4 regions of the Streptomyces marianii genome follow, and region 4 is predicted to be linked to each of the others. Evidence: riboswitches for the same ligand, from Rfam matches in the RefSeq annotation. Region 4 holds a riboswitch; each other region holds the start of a gene.
What was found. A riboswitch is a leader RNA that binds a small molecule or an ion and turns the genes downstream of it on or off. The one in region 4 is predicted to bind cobalamin.
Positions count from the first base shown of each region.

Region 1: another riboswitch for cobalamin. It lies ahead of FEF34_RS30360 (cobalamin biosynthesis protein); the one in region 4 lies ahead of FEF34_RS12570 (ribonucleoside-diphosphate reductase subunit alpha).
Region 2: another riboswitch for cobalamin. It lies ahead of FEF34_RS27675 (prenyltransferase/squalene oxidase repeat-containing protein); the one in region 4 lies ahead of FEF34_RS12570 (ribonucleoside-diphosphate reductase subunit alpha).
Region 3: another riboswitch for cobalamin. It lies ahead of FEF34_RS35795 (energy-coupling factor ABC transporter permease); the one in region 4 lies ahead of FEF34_RS12570 (ribonucleoside-diphosphate reductase subunit alpha).

Region 1 is NZ_VAWE01000001.1:6,705,846-6,709,042, reverse strand. Features, by position in the region: gene FEF34_RS30370 (inorganic phosphate transporter) at 1-673, shown strand, start outside; gene FEF34_RS30365 (hypothetical protein) at 686-907, shown strand; cobalamin riboswitch at 1,044-1,195, shown strand; gene FEF34_RS30360 (cobalamin biosynthesis protein) at 1,227-2,210, shown strand; gene FEF34_RS30355 (cobyric acid synthase) at 2,207-3,197, shown strand, end outside.
Region 2 is NZ_VAWE01000001.1:6,081,217-6,084,413, reverse strand. Features, by position in the region: gene FEF34_RS27680 (MBL fold metallo-hydrolase) at 322-1,362, shown strand; cobalamin riboswitch at 1,635-1,771, shown strand; gene FEF34_RS27675 (prenyltransferase/squalene oxidase repeat-containing protein) at 1,885-3,144, shown strand; gene FEF34_RS27670 (SCO2322 family protein) at 3,144-3,197, shown strand, end outside.
Region 3 is NZ_VAWE01000001.1:7,932,447-7,935,643, reverse strand. Features, by position in the region: gene dhaK (dihydroxyacetone kinase subunit DhaK) at 1-434, shown strand, start outside; gene dhaL (dihydroxyacetone kinase subunit DhaL) at 525-1,121, shown strand; gene FEF34_RS35800 (PTS-dependent dihydroxyacetone kinase phosphotransferase subunit DhaM) at 1,118-1,522, shown strand; cobalamin riboswitch at 1,567-1,759, shown strand; gene FEF34_RS35795 (energy-coupling factor ABC transporter permease) at 1,789-2,481, shown strand; gene FEF34_RS35790 (energy-coupling factor ABC transporter substrate-binding protein) at 2,478-2,855, shown strand; gene cbiQ (cobalt ECF transporter T component CbiQ) at 2,862-3,197, shown strand, end outside.
Region 4 is NZ_VAWE01000001.1:2,815,941-2,819,137, reverse strand. Features, by position in the region: gene FEF34_RS12570 (ribonucleoside-diphosphate reductase subunit alpha) at 1-1,441, opposite strand, end outside; cobalamin riboswitch at 1,568-1,708, opposite strand; gene FEF34_RS12565 (YbdD/YjiX family protein) at 1,918-2,124, opposite strand; gene FEF34_RS12560 (carbon starvation CstA family protein) at 2,135-3,197, opposite strand, start outside.

The sequences.
Region 1 (3,197 bases), 3.9 Mb from region 4:
GACCATGGGCGTCATCACCCTGGCCCTGGTCACCGGAGGCGTCCTCGCGCCCGGCTCGAACCCCCCGATGTGGGTCATCGTCTCCGCCGGCGTCGCGATCGCGCTCGGTACCTACCTCGGCGGCTGGCGCATCATCCGCACGATGGGCAAGGGCCTGACCGACCTCCAGCCGCAGCAGGGCTTCGCCGCCCAGACCAGCGCGGCGACGGTCATCCTGGCCTCCTCGAACCTCGGCTTCTCGCTCTCCACCACCCAGTCCTGCTCGGGTGCCGTGATGGGTGCGGGTCTCGGCCGCAAGGGCGGTGTGGTCCGCTGGTCCACCGCGACCCGGATGTTCGTCGCCTGGGGTCTGACCCTGCCCGCCGCCGGCCTGGTCGCCGCGGCCGCGGAGTTCCTGACCAAGCAGGGCACCTGGGGCATCGCCGCCGTGGCCGTGCTGCTCGTCGCGGGCTCCGGGGCCATCTGGGTGATCTCGCGCCGCAAGCCGGTCGACCACACCAACGTCACGGACGACGAGATCGAGCCGGCGGGCGTCATCACCGCCGCCATCGCGGCCGTCACCCCGCCCCCGGCCGGTGTCGTCGGGACCTCGGTGACCGAGCCCGAGGCGCCGAAGGCCACCGTTCCGGCCCAGGCATCCGAGTCCACTCCGGCGCCCGCCGCCACGGTGTAAGGAAAGAACAGCATGAAGATCGACTGGGCAGCTCTGGGCTCCGTCTTCGGCGTGAGTCTCGTCGTGACCGTCGCCCTGGTGGGCCTGTTCACCCTGGGTGTCGCGGGTCTCTCCAAGCAGGAGGCCGCGGCGGCGCAGGGAGGCTCCGCCGGCCTCGCCCGCACGGGTGCGTACGCCTGCTTCGCGCTCTGCGTGGCGGCGGTGGCCTTCGGGATCTATCTGATCGTGGTCTGACGGCCGTACGGCACCTCCTCGCACAGGGGCCGGGCGCACCTCCGGGTGGGTCCGGCCCCTGTCGTGTGTGTGCCCGCACCCGCCCCGTGTGGGCCTCGGCACACTGTCCCGTCGCAGGTCAAGGGCGAGTTGACGGGCGTTCGGGGACCGTGGTGGACTTCCGGAGCCATTTACGGCGGCAGAAGAGGAAGCCGGTGCGAATCCGGCGCGGTCCCGCCACTGTCACGGGTGCGCTCCCCCTCACGGAGCGCCCCGGAGCCAGGAACTCTCTCCCGCCGGTCACGTCGAGCCAGGGCGCGGACCCTGAGTGAGGACGAACATGCCTGCCGAACCGGGGGGGCCGGGCGTGCCGCGCCCGGACATCACGTTCGCGTACGGCGCCGCGGCCGGGCTGGCCGGCGACCTGCTCCTCGGCGATCCACGCCGCGGGCACCCGGTCGCCGCCTTCGGCCGGGCCGCCGCCGCGGTCGAACGGAGACTCTGGCGCGACCACCGCGGCTGGGGCGCCCTGCACACCGCGGTGTGCGCCGGCGGCGCGGTCGCCGCGGGCGCACTGGCCGCCGCCTCCGCACGCCGGTCGCGCGGCGCCGCCGCCGCCCTGACCGCGGCCGCCACCTGGGCCGTCGTCGGCGGCACCTCGCTGGGCCGGGAGGCCCGGGCGATCGGCGGGGCGCTGGCGGCCGGGGACATCGAGATCGCCAGGGAGCGGCTGCCGCATCTGTGCGGACGCGACCCCCAGGCGCTGGACGGCCCCGGCATCGCCCGCGCCGTCGTCGAGTCCGTCGCCGAGAACACCTCGGATGCGGTCGTGGGCGCGCTGTTCTGGGGCGCGATCGGCGGCGTGCCAGGTCTCGTCGGGTTCCGCGCCGTCAACACCCTGGACGCGATGGTGGGTCACAAGTCACCCCGCTACCGGCGGTACGGCTGGGCCTCGGCCCGGCTCGACGATCTCCTGGGCTGGCCCGGGGCCCGGCTCACCGCGGCGCTCGCGACCGCCGCGGGCGGCGACCCGCGCGGCGCGGCCCGCGCCTGGCGCCGGGATGCCGCGAAGCACCCGAGCCCCAACGCCGGTCCCGTGGAAGCCGCGTTCGCCGGAGCCCTCGGCGTACGGCTCGGCGGGACGCTCTCGTACGGCGGCCGGGTCGAGCACCGGCCCGTGCTCAACGGCGCCGGCGGCAGGGCCGTCGAGGTCGCGGACATCGAACGGGCGGTACGGCTCTCGCGGCGGGTGGGGGTGCTGGCGCTCGCGGTGTGCGCGGGCGCGCGCCTCGCGGCCGGGACCCTGAGTCGGAGGCGCGCATGAGCGGGGGCGGGCTGCTGGTCGCCGGCACCACCTCGGACGCCGGCAAGAGCGTCGTCACGGCGGGGATCTGCCGCTGGCTGGTGCGCCGGGGCGTGAAGGTCGCACCCTTCAAGGGGCAGAACATGTCCCTCAACTCCTTCGTCACCCGCGAGGGCGCCGAGATCGGCCGGGCACAGGCCATGCAGGCGCAGGCCGCACGGGTGGAGCCCACGGCCCTGATGAACCCGGTGCTGCTGAAGCCCGGCGGCGACCGGTCCAGCCAGGTCGTGCTGATGGGCAGGCCCGTGGGCGAGCTGAGCGCGCGCGGCTACCACGGAGGGCGCCAGAAGGCGCTGTTCGAACCGGTGATGGGCTGCCTCGACGAGCTGCGGAGCACGTACGACGCGGTCATCTGCGAGGGCGCGGGCAGCCCCGCGGAGATCAATCTCCGGCGCACGGACATCGTCAACATGGGCATCGCCCGCGCCGCTCGCCTGCCCGTGCTGGTCGTGGGCGACATCGACCGGGGCGGGGTCTTCGCCCAGTTCTTCGGTACGACCGCGCTGCTGGCCCCGGAGGACCAGGAACTGATCGCGGGATACCTCGTCAACAAGTTCCGCGGCGACGTCACGCTGCTGGAGCCGGGACTGGAGATGCTCCACGGACTCACCGGGCGGCGGACGTTCGGCGTGCTGCCGTACGCGCACGGGCTCGGCATCGACGAGGAGGACGGACTGCGGGTGTCGCTGCGCGGCACCGTGCGCGAGTCGGCGGTGGCCCCGCCGGTCGGCGAGGACGTGCTGCGCGTGGCCGTGTGCGCCGTGCCGCTGATGTCCAACTTCACCGACGTGGACGCGCTGGCCGCGGAACCGGGCGTGATCGTGCGATTCGTCGACCGCCCCGAGGAACTGGCCGACGCCGACCTGGTGATCGTGCCCGGCACACGCGGCACCGTGCGCGCCCTGGAGTGGCTGCGCGAGCGCGGTCTCGCCGGCGCGCTCGCCCGGC
Region 2 (3,197 bases), 3.3 Mb from region 4:
CCTCCCGCGGCCCCGGCTCTCCGAGCGCTCCATTTTTCTGACGGCATTTCAGATTGGCCAACCGCCTGAACAGATACCAGTTCCCGCCGGAGGAGTCCACGGCCGGAACCCGCTCCAGGGAAGCAGGGGCGCGTGTGCGGACCGGCGCTCCAGGGAAGCAGCGACGCGGGCGTGAACCGGCGCTCCCGGGAAGCAGAGGCGCGGGCGCGGACCGGCGCTCCCGGCCCCGCACCACCGCCGAGCCCTTTGCAATGAAGTCGACTTGGGCGACCATTGGAACGGGTTCTCGTTCTTGGGCCCGGCCGGGAGGATGGGGAGCCGATGACGCGGGTGACGGAGCACGGCGGCGGTGTCTGGTCCCTCAAGGTCCCCATCCCGGACAACCCCCTGGGCCACACGCTGGTCCACGTCCTGGACACCGGCCGCGGGCCCGTCCTCGTCGACACCGGATGGGACGACCCCGCGTCCTGGACGGCGCTCTCGGACGGCCTCGCCGAACTGGGCCTCGCGGTGGCCGACGTCCACGGCGTGCTCGTCACCCACCACCACCCGGACCACCACGGGCTGTCCGGCAGGGTGCGCGAGGCGTCCGGCGCGTGGATCGCGATGCACGCGGCCGACATCGCCGTCGTCCGCCGCACCCGGGAGGCCCGGCCCGGGGCCTGGCTCGACTACCTGGCCGGGAAGCTCACCGCCGTCGGCGCGCCGGAGGAGCACCTCGCCCCGCTGCTCGCGGCCCGCGAGCGCGGCCGGATGCGAGCCCTCCCCGGGCTGCGGGTGGCCCTGCCCGACCGCGAGATCGCACCCGGCGAGCTGCTGGACCTCGCCGGGCGGAGGCTGCGGGCGATCTGGACTCCCGGTCACACGCCCGGCCATGTGTGCCTGCACCTGGAGGAGGAGCATCCGGCGAACCTCCCCGGCCGCGGCCGCCTCTTCTCCGGCGACCATCTGCTCCCCGGCATCAGCCCGCACATCGGCCTGTACGAGGACCCCGACGACTCCGCGGTCACCGACCCCCTCGGCGACTACCTGGACTCGCTGGAACGCGTCGGCCGCCTCGGCGCCGCCGAGGTGCTCCCGGCGCACCAGCACGCCTTCACCGACGCCCCGGCACGGGTCCGGGAGCTCCTCGCCCACCACGAGGAGCGGCTGACCGGGCTGCTGTCCCTCCTCGCCGCACCGCTGACCCCCTGGCAGCTGGCGGAGCGCATGGAGTGGAACCGGCCGTGGGACGAGATCCCCTACGGCTCCCGCACCATCGCCGTCTCGGAGGCCGAGGCCCATCTGCGCCGCCTGGTGAAACTGGGCCGGGTGGAGGCGGTGCCGGGCAGCGCCCCGGTGGCGTACACCGCGGTCGGCTGAGCCGGAGTGCGAGGGCTGCGTGAGCACGGCTCGGGTCGAGGCCCGCCCGAGCCGGACCCTCGACCGCCGGGCCGCGCCGACACCCGAGCCGGACCCGTCACGCCGGCCACCCCCGGCCCCGCCCGAGCCGGACCCTCGACCACCCGGCCCCGCCGACACCCGAGCCGGACCCTCGCACAAGCCACCCGGCCCCGCCGAGATCAGCGCGAGGCCCGGTGGGCGGGGCCGCCGAGGGCCTCCTGCCCTACCCGGCCGACCGTCCCGAGGGGCGGGGATTACGGGCCGGTAGAGTGTGCGAGTCGTCATCACACCCGTACGGGGGGAAGCCGGTGCGAATCCGGCACTGACCCGCAGCCGTGAGCCGCCGTCGCAGGCGGCGAGTCGGAATGCCCCGTACCGGCCGTGACCGGCTCGTGCCATCGGGACCGGCCCGCTGGCAGGCACCGTCGAGGAATACGGGGCCGGAGCCTGGTACCCCAGCGTGCCTGTGCCCGGCTCCCCGCAGGAGAGGCCCAGCCCGCCATGTCCGTTCGCCGCAGCGCAGCAGCGCTCGCCGCCGCTTCCGCCGTGTTCTGCGTGGCCGCTGCTCCGGCAGCGACGGCCGCCCCCACCCCCTCCCCCTCGGCCGCGCTCCCGGCCGGGCTCTACGGCACGAAGGACCCGACCTACGACGGGGTGTGGCGGCAGTCGCTGGCCCTGCTCGCCCAGGACGTCGCCAAGACCGTGCCCGCAGAGCAGGCCGTCGGGTGGCTCACCGGGCAGCAGTGCGAGAACGGCGGCTTCGCCTCCTACCGTGCGGACGCGTCCAGGCCGTGCGACGCGAAGACGATGCTGGACACCAACGCCACCGCGGCGGCGGTACAGGCCCTGCGTGCCCTCGGCGGCCACGGGGACGCCGTGAACAAGGGCCTCGAGTGGCTGAAGTCCGTGCAGAACGAGGACGGCGGCTGGAGCTACAACCCCGGCATGCCGTCCGACGCGAACTCCACGTCCGTCGTGATCGGCGCCTTCGCCGCGGCCAAGGCGCGGCCCGGCGAGGTGAAGTCGAAGAGCGGCAAGAGCCCGTTCGACGCGCTGGTCACGTTCGCCGTGCCGTGTGCGGACAAGGCCGGCGGCGGTGCGTTCGCCTACCAGCCGGACAAGGCCGGAAAGCTCCTCGCCAACGGCGACGCCACCGCGGCCGCCGTACTCGCCGGGCTGGGCCGCGGCCTGGTCGTCTCCGGCCCGGAGCCGGACGGCGGCCGCGCCGCCTGCGCCTCCCCGGCGAAGGCCACCCCGGAGCAGTCGGCCCGCAACGGCGCCGCGTACCTGGCCGCGGCACTGGCGAAGTCCGGCCATCTGGACTCGCCGCCGATGCCGGGCGCCGCCGACCCGGCCCCGCTCCCGGACTTCGGCAACACCGCGGACGCGGTCCTCGCGCTCTCGGCCGCCGGGCACGGCGACAAGGCGGACAGGGCGGTCCAGTGGCTGGGGAAGAACTCCGCCGCGTGGGCGAAGGAAGGCGGCCCGGCGGCGTACGCGCAGCTGATCCTCGCCGCGCACGCCCACGGCGACGACCCGCGGGACTTCGGCGGCGCCGACCTCGTACGGCAGCTCAACGCGACCGGTCCCGCGCCGGCCTCCACCACCGAGCCGCCGGCTCCGCGGACGAAGAGCGACGCGGGCGAGGAGCACAAGGGCGGTGACAGTGCCGGGATCTGGTGGATCGTCGGCGCCGGCCTGGCGGCCGGTGCCGGCATAGGCATCCTGATCAGCGGCCGCCGGAAGAGCAAGCAGCAGTGATGCGCAGGCGACTGACCGCGCTCCTCCTCGCGCTCGGCGCCGTGCTCGCGGTG
Region 3 (3,197 bases), 5.1 Mb from region 4:
TCGGTGTCGCGCTCAGCGCCGTCACGACCCCGGCCAAGGGCACCCCGACGTTCGATCTGCCGTCCGGTGAGCTGGAGTTGGGGATCGGCATCCACGGCGAGCCCGGCCGGGAGAGGCGGCCGATGATGACGTCGCGGGAGATCGCGGACTTCGCGGTGAACGCGGTCCTGGAGGATCTGCAGCCGTCCAGTCCGGTGCTGGCGCTGGTCAACGGCATGGGCGCGACACCACTGCTGGAGCTGTACGGGTTCAACGCGGAGGTCCACCGGGTGCTCGCCGAGCGCGGAGTGCCGGTGGCCCGGACCCTGGTCGGCAACTACGTCACCTCGCTCGACATGGCCGGCTGCTCGGTGACGCTGTGCGAGGCGGACGAGGAGATCCTGCGGCTGTGGGACGCCCCCGTGGAGACGCCCGCGCTGCGCTGGGGCCGCTGAGCCATGCCCGGCCCGGCCGACGGCGGCTTCGCGCCCGCGGGCCGCGACGACGCGCGCGGGGAAGCCGGTGCGCCACGAGAAGGAGACGCTGTGCTCGACGCGGATTTCTTCCTCCGCTGGATGAACGCCCTGGCCGATGCGGTGGACCGCGAGGCGGGCCGGCTGACCGAGCTCGACGCCGCGATCGGGGACGCCGACCACGGAACCAATCTGCAGCGGGGTTTCACGGCGGTGAGGGCGGCGCTGGAGAAGGACGCGCCGGACACCCCCGGTGCCGTACTGATGCTGACCGGGCGGCAGTTGATCTCGACGGTCGGCGGGGCGTCGGGGCCGCTGTACGGGACGCTGCTGCGGCGGGCCGGCAAGGCGCTCGGTGAAGAGGCCGAGGTGTCGCGGGCGCAGCTCGCCGAGGCGCTGCGCGCGGGGATCGCGGCGGTGGCGCAGCTCGGCGGCGCGAAGGCCGGGGACAAGACGATGCTGGACGCACTGGAGCCCGCGGCCGCGGCGCTGGACGAGTCCTTCGCGGCCGCGCGGGAGGCCGCCGACGAGGGCGCGGCGGCGACCGTGCCGATGCTGGCCCGCAAGGGCCGGGCGAGCTATCTGGGCGAGCGCAGCATCGGGCACCAGGATCCGGGGGCGACGTCCTCCGCCCTGCTGGTCGGGGCCCTCGAGGAGGCCGCGCGATGACCGGCCCGGTCGGGATCGTCCTCGTCTCGCACAGCGCGCAGGTCGCGGAGTCGGTCGCCGACCTCGCCAGGAGGCTGGCCGGCGCGGGCGACGCCGTGCCGGTCGCCGCGGCGGGCGGGGTCGCGGACGGTGGTCTCGGCACCAGTCCGGAGCTGACGGCACGTGCCGCGCACCAGGTGGACAGGGGCGCCGGGGTGGCCGTGCTGGTCGACATCGGCAGCGCCGTGCTGACGGTCAAGGCGCTGCTGGCCGAGGGCGACGAACTTCCGGAGGGGACCAGGCTGGTGGACGCGCCGTTCGTGGAGGGCGCCGTGGCCGCGGTGGTCACCGCGGCCGCCGGTGCGGATCTGGACGCGGTGGAGGCGGCGGCCGTGGAGGCGTACGACTACCGCAAGGTGTGACCGTGAGCATCCGTGCGCGGCTTGTGATGCAGCTGGTCAACGCACTAATGTCGCAGGGCCTTGGTGAACGGGAAACCGGTGGAGTACCGGTGCGGCCCTCGCCACTGTGATCGGGAAGTCCGGCTCTCTCCGCAAGGAAGCCACTGGACCGCCACGGGAGACCGTGGTGTCCGGGAAGGCGGAGCCCGGGCGGCAGGACCCGTCAGCCAGGAGACCGGCCAGGGCGCGTTGTCCATCCACGAGGTGCTGGAGAGGGTCTCCCAACCATGCATATAGCCGAGGGGTATCTGCCCCCTGTGCACGCGGCCGCCTGGGGCGTCGCGTCCGCCCCCTTCGTGATCCACGGCGTACGGGCGCTCACCCGTGAGGTCAGGGCGAATCCCGAGTCCACCCTGCTGCTCGGCGCGTCGGGCGCCTTCACTTTCGTCCTGTCGGCGCTCAAGATCCCGTCCGTGACCGGCAGTTGCTCGCACCCGACCGGCACGGGGCTGGGCGCGATCCTGTTCCGGCCACCGATCATGGCCGTGCTCGGCACGATCACCCTGCTCTTCCAGGCGCTGCTGCTGGCCCACGGCGGACTGACCACGCTCGGTGCGAACGTGTTCTCGATGGCGATCGTCGGACCGTGGGCCGGGTTCGCGGTGTACGCGCTGCTGCGGCGGTCCGGAGTGCCGCTGATGGTGGGCGTGTTCTTCGGCGCGTTCGTCGCGGACCTGTCCACGTACTGCGTCACCAGCGTGCAGCTGGCGCTGGCGTTCCCCGACCCGGGCAGCGGCGTGGTCGGCGCCCTGGCCAAGTTCGGCGGCATCTTCGCGCTCACCCAGATCCCGCTGGCCGTCAGCGAGGGCCTGCTCACCGTGCTGGTGATGCGGCTGCTCGTGCAGTCCAGCAAGGGTGAGCTGACCCGCCTCGGAGTGCTCCTCCAGGGCGGGGCCGAGAAGGAGGCCGCGGTCCGATGAGCCGTAACGCGAAGATCAACACGCTGCTGCTGGCGATCGTGGCGGCGCTGGCGGCGCTGCCGCTCGCCCTCGGCCTGGGCGACCACAAGGAGGAACCCTTCACGGGCGCCGACGGGGAGGCGGAGACCGCCATCACGGAGATCGCGCCGGACTACGAGCCCTGGTTCGCGCCGCTGTACGAACCCCCTTCCGGGGAGGTCGAGTCGGCGCTGTTCGCCCTCCAGGCGGCTCTGGGTGCCGGTGTCCTGGCGTACTACTTCGGGCTGCGCAAGGGGCGCCGGCAGGGTGAGGCGCGGGCGGCGGCCGCCGGGGACGGGCGGGCGCCGGGCAGCGGCTCCGCCGGTGCGGCCGGTTCCGTCGGCTCGGGCGCGTAGCCGCCTATGCTGCCGATCGACGCGGCGGCGCACAGCAGCCGCTGGCGCCGCCGTCATCCGTGCGAGAAGGCGGCACTCGGGCTAGGGCTGACGGTCTGCGCCGTCTCACTGCCGCCGTGGCCGGGTGCCGTCCTGGTCGCCGCGGCGGCCGTGGCCGTACTGCTCGGGCCCGCCGGGGTGGCGCCGCGGCAGCTGTGGCGAGCGTGGCGCATTCCGCTGGGGTTCTGCGTCACGGGTGCGATTCCGCTGCTGTTCTCGGTGGGCGGCCCGGACGGATTCGTGGTGCTCGCGCCCGACGGCCCCGCCCACGCCGTACGGCTCCTGCTGCGGACGTCCGCCGCC
Region 4 (3,197 bases):
CGGTGCGGACGGTGTCGTCCAGCCGCTCCCAGTCGATCACGTCCTCGCCGTCGGCGGCGTCCCGCACCACGAACGCGCCGAGGTTGACCGAGCCGAGGTTGCACACGGCGGTCTCGCCGTCGTCCGTGACCTCGATGATCTCGGTGCAGAGGTTGGAGGAGTGGACGACGGTGCCGGGCTCCGCGGTCTGGTTGGCGGTGCGGTTGGAGGCGTCCTTGAAGGTCATCCAGCCGTTTCCGGTCTGGGCGAGGGTGCGCATCATGCGCCCGTAGAGCTCACGGGCGGGGATGGTGCGGCGGGCGAGCCCGGCGGCCTCCGCCCTGCGGTAGGCGGCGTCGAAGTCGTCGCCCCAGAGGTCCACGAGGTCGGGCACGTCCGCGGGGGAGAACAGCGACCACTCGGCGTCGGCGTTCACCCGGCGCATGAACTCGTCGGGGATCCAGTGCGCCAGGTTGAGGTTGTGCGTGCGGCGCGCCTCCTCGCCCGTGTTGTCGCGCAGCTCCAGGAACTCCTCGATGTCCGCGTGCCACGTCTCCAGGTAGACGCAGGCCGCGCCCTTGCGCCGGCCTCCCTGGTTGACGGCCGCCACCGACGAGTCCAGTGTGCGGAGGAAGGGCACGATGCCGTTGGAGTGCCCGTTGGTGCCGCGGATGAGCGAACCGCGGGAGCGGATGCGGGAGTACGACAGCCCGATGCCGCCGGCGTGCTTCGAGAGCCGTGCCACCTGGTGGTAGCGCTCATAGATGGAGTCCAGCTCGTCCAGCGGCGAGTCCAGCAGGTAGCAGGACGACATCTGGGGGTGCCGGGTGCCGGAGTTGAAGAGCGTGGGGGAGGACGGCAGGTAGTCGAGGCGGCTCATCAGCCCGTAGAGGGAGGCCACTTCGTCCAGCGCGCGCGGGGACTCGTCCTCGGCGAGACCGCAGGCGACGCGCAGCATGAAGTACTGCGGGGTCTCGATGACCTCGCGGGTGATGGGGTGCCGGAGCAGATAGCGGCTGTAGAGGGTGCGCAGGCCGAAGTACCCGAAGCGGTCGTCGGCGGCCGGGTCGACCAGCGAGTCGAGGCGCCGGGCGTGGGCCCGCACGAACGCGGCCGTGCGGTCCGCGATCAGTCCTTCGCGGCTTCCGACGGCGATGGAGGCGGAGAACGCGGTCGCCCCCTGCCCGGCCGCCTCCTCCGCGATGGTGAGGGTGAGCAGCCGGGCCGCGAGCCGGGAGTACGCCGGGTCCTCGGAGATCAGGCCGGCGGCCGCCTCCGTGGCCAGTTCGCGCAGTTCGGCCTCGTCCGAGCCCGCGTGCCGGCCCCGGAGGGCGGCGGCGGCGACCCGGCCGGGGTCGGCGTCGGGCAGGTCCGCGGTGAGCTCGGTCAGGGTCCGCAGGAGCGCGGTGCCTGGTCCGTCGGCGAGCTGCGCTGAAGCAGGATCGGGCGGCGCGATGGTCACGGGGTGCTCTCCCTCGCTCGGCTGAGGGCCGGCGGGGCAGGGGGCACGGACGCACACCCGGGCAGGGTGGACCGCGTCCACCGGCCTATTCCGCGAGGCCCGGACGTCTGGGCACCCGAGCCGGACGGTCCGGGCGCACCGTCGGCAGGTCCTCGGACTCACGGGCGTACGAGGACCTGGAACAGGCCCCGCGCACGCCGTCACACCGTTGCGGGACAGTTCCGGATTCCCACCGGATTCCCCTGCGGCGACAGCGAGCATGAGCATACATGTGGGGGCGGTGAGTTGCGGAACCCCCCACATGTTGTGTCGTGGCCCCGCTCGGGGCCCAGGGCACGCGTGGCGGGCGGGCACGGGTGGCCGGCCGGTCCGGGCGTCCGTGCGAAGCCGGGCCGAGGGCTCCACGGTCACGGCGACGGGCCTCCGCGTTCCCGGAGGGAACGCGGAGGCCCGTGTGCGTCCGCCGGCGGGGGCGTTCAGCAGCAGCGGAATCCCTTGCGGGGGTCCGACTCCCGCTCGTCCATGCGGCGGCGTTCGAACTCGCGGCGGGACATGACCTCCGCGTCGGGGTCGTGCGACCGTGCATGGGTCACGTAACGGTCGTACACCGACTCGCCCGAGACCTCGCGCACGTACCAGCGGACCCAGTCCACCGCCCGCCGTACTCCGCTCACCGCAGCCATGACTCCCACGCTACTCACGCCTTGCCGTGCCCGCAGCCTCGGCGCCCGCACCGACCGCCGCGAGCTCCGCCTTCTCCTCCTTGGTCGGGAACAGCCCGGCGGGCGCGACCAGTTTCGACTCGACGTACGGGACCTCGGCGAGCCGGACGGTCTCGGGCTCGCTGACCGCCTTGAAGCAGACCCGGCCGGCGTCGGCCAGGACCACCACGATGAGCAGGGCGAACAGTGCGCAGAGCACCCCGTCGACGGTCGAGTTGGTGACGATGGTGTGCATGTCGTCCATCGACTTCGCCGGAGCCAGCACCTCGCCGGAGTCGATGCCCGCCTGGTACTTGTCGCGCTGGGCGAAGAAGCCCACCTTCGGGTCGCCGGAGAAGATCTTCTGCCAGCTGGCGGTGAGGGTGACCGTGGCGTCCCAGGCGAGCGGGACGGCCGTGACCCACGCCCACTTGAGACGTCCGGACTTCACCAGCAGCGTGGTGCAGACGGCCAGGGCGACGGCCGCGAGGAGCTGGTTGGCGATGCCGAAGAGCGGGAAGAGCTGGTTGATTCCGCCGAGCGGGTCGTGCACGCCGACCCAGAGGAAGTAGCCCCAGCCGCCGACGACCACCGCGCTCGCGAACCAGACGCCCGGCTTCCAACTGACCTGCTTCATCGGCTTGTAGACGTTGCCCAGCGTGTCCTGGAGCATGAAGCGGCCCACCCGGGTGCCCGCGTCGACCGTGGTGAGGATGAACAGTGCCTCGAACATGATCGCGAAGTGGTACCAGAACGCCTTCAGTCCACCGCCGCCGATGACGGCGGAGAAGATCTCCGACATGCCGAGCGCGAAGGTCGGCGCGCCACCGGTGCGGGAGAGCAGGCTCGCCTCCTCGACGTCCTTCGCGGCCTGCGTCAACTGCTCGGGGGAGATGGTGAAGCCGAGGTTCGCGACCGCCTGGGAGGCGGAGTCCACCGTGGTACCGACGACCCCGGCGGGGGAGTTGATCGCGAAGTACAGTCCCGGGTCGAGGATGCAGGCGCAGATCATCGCCATCACCGCGACGAACGACTCGGTCAGCATCGCGCCGTAG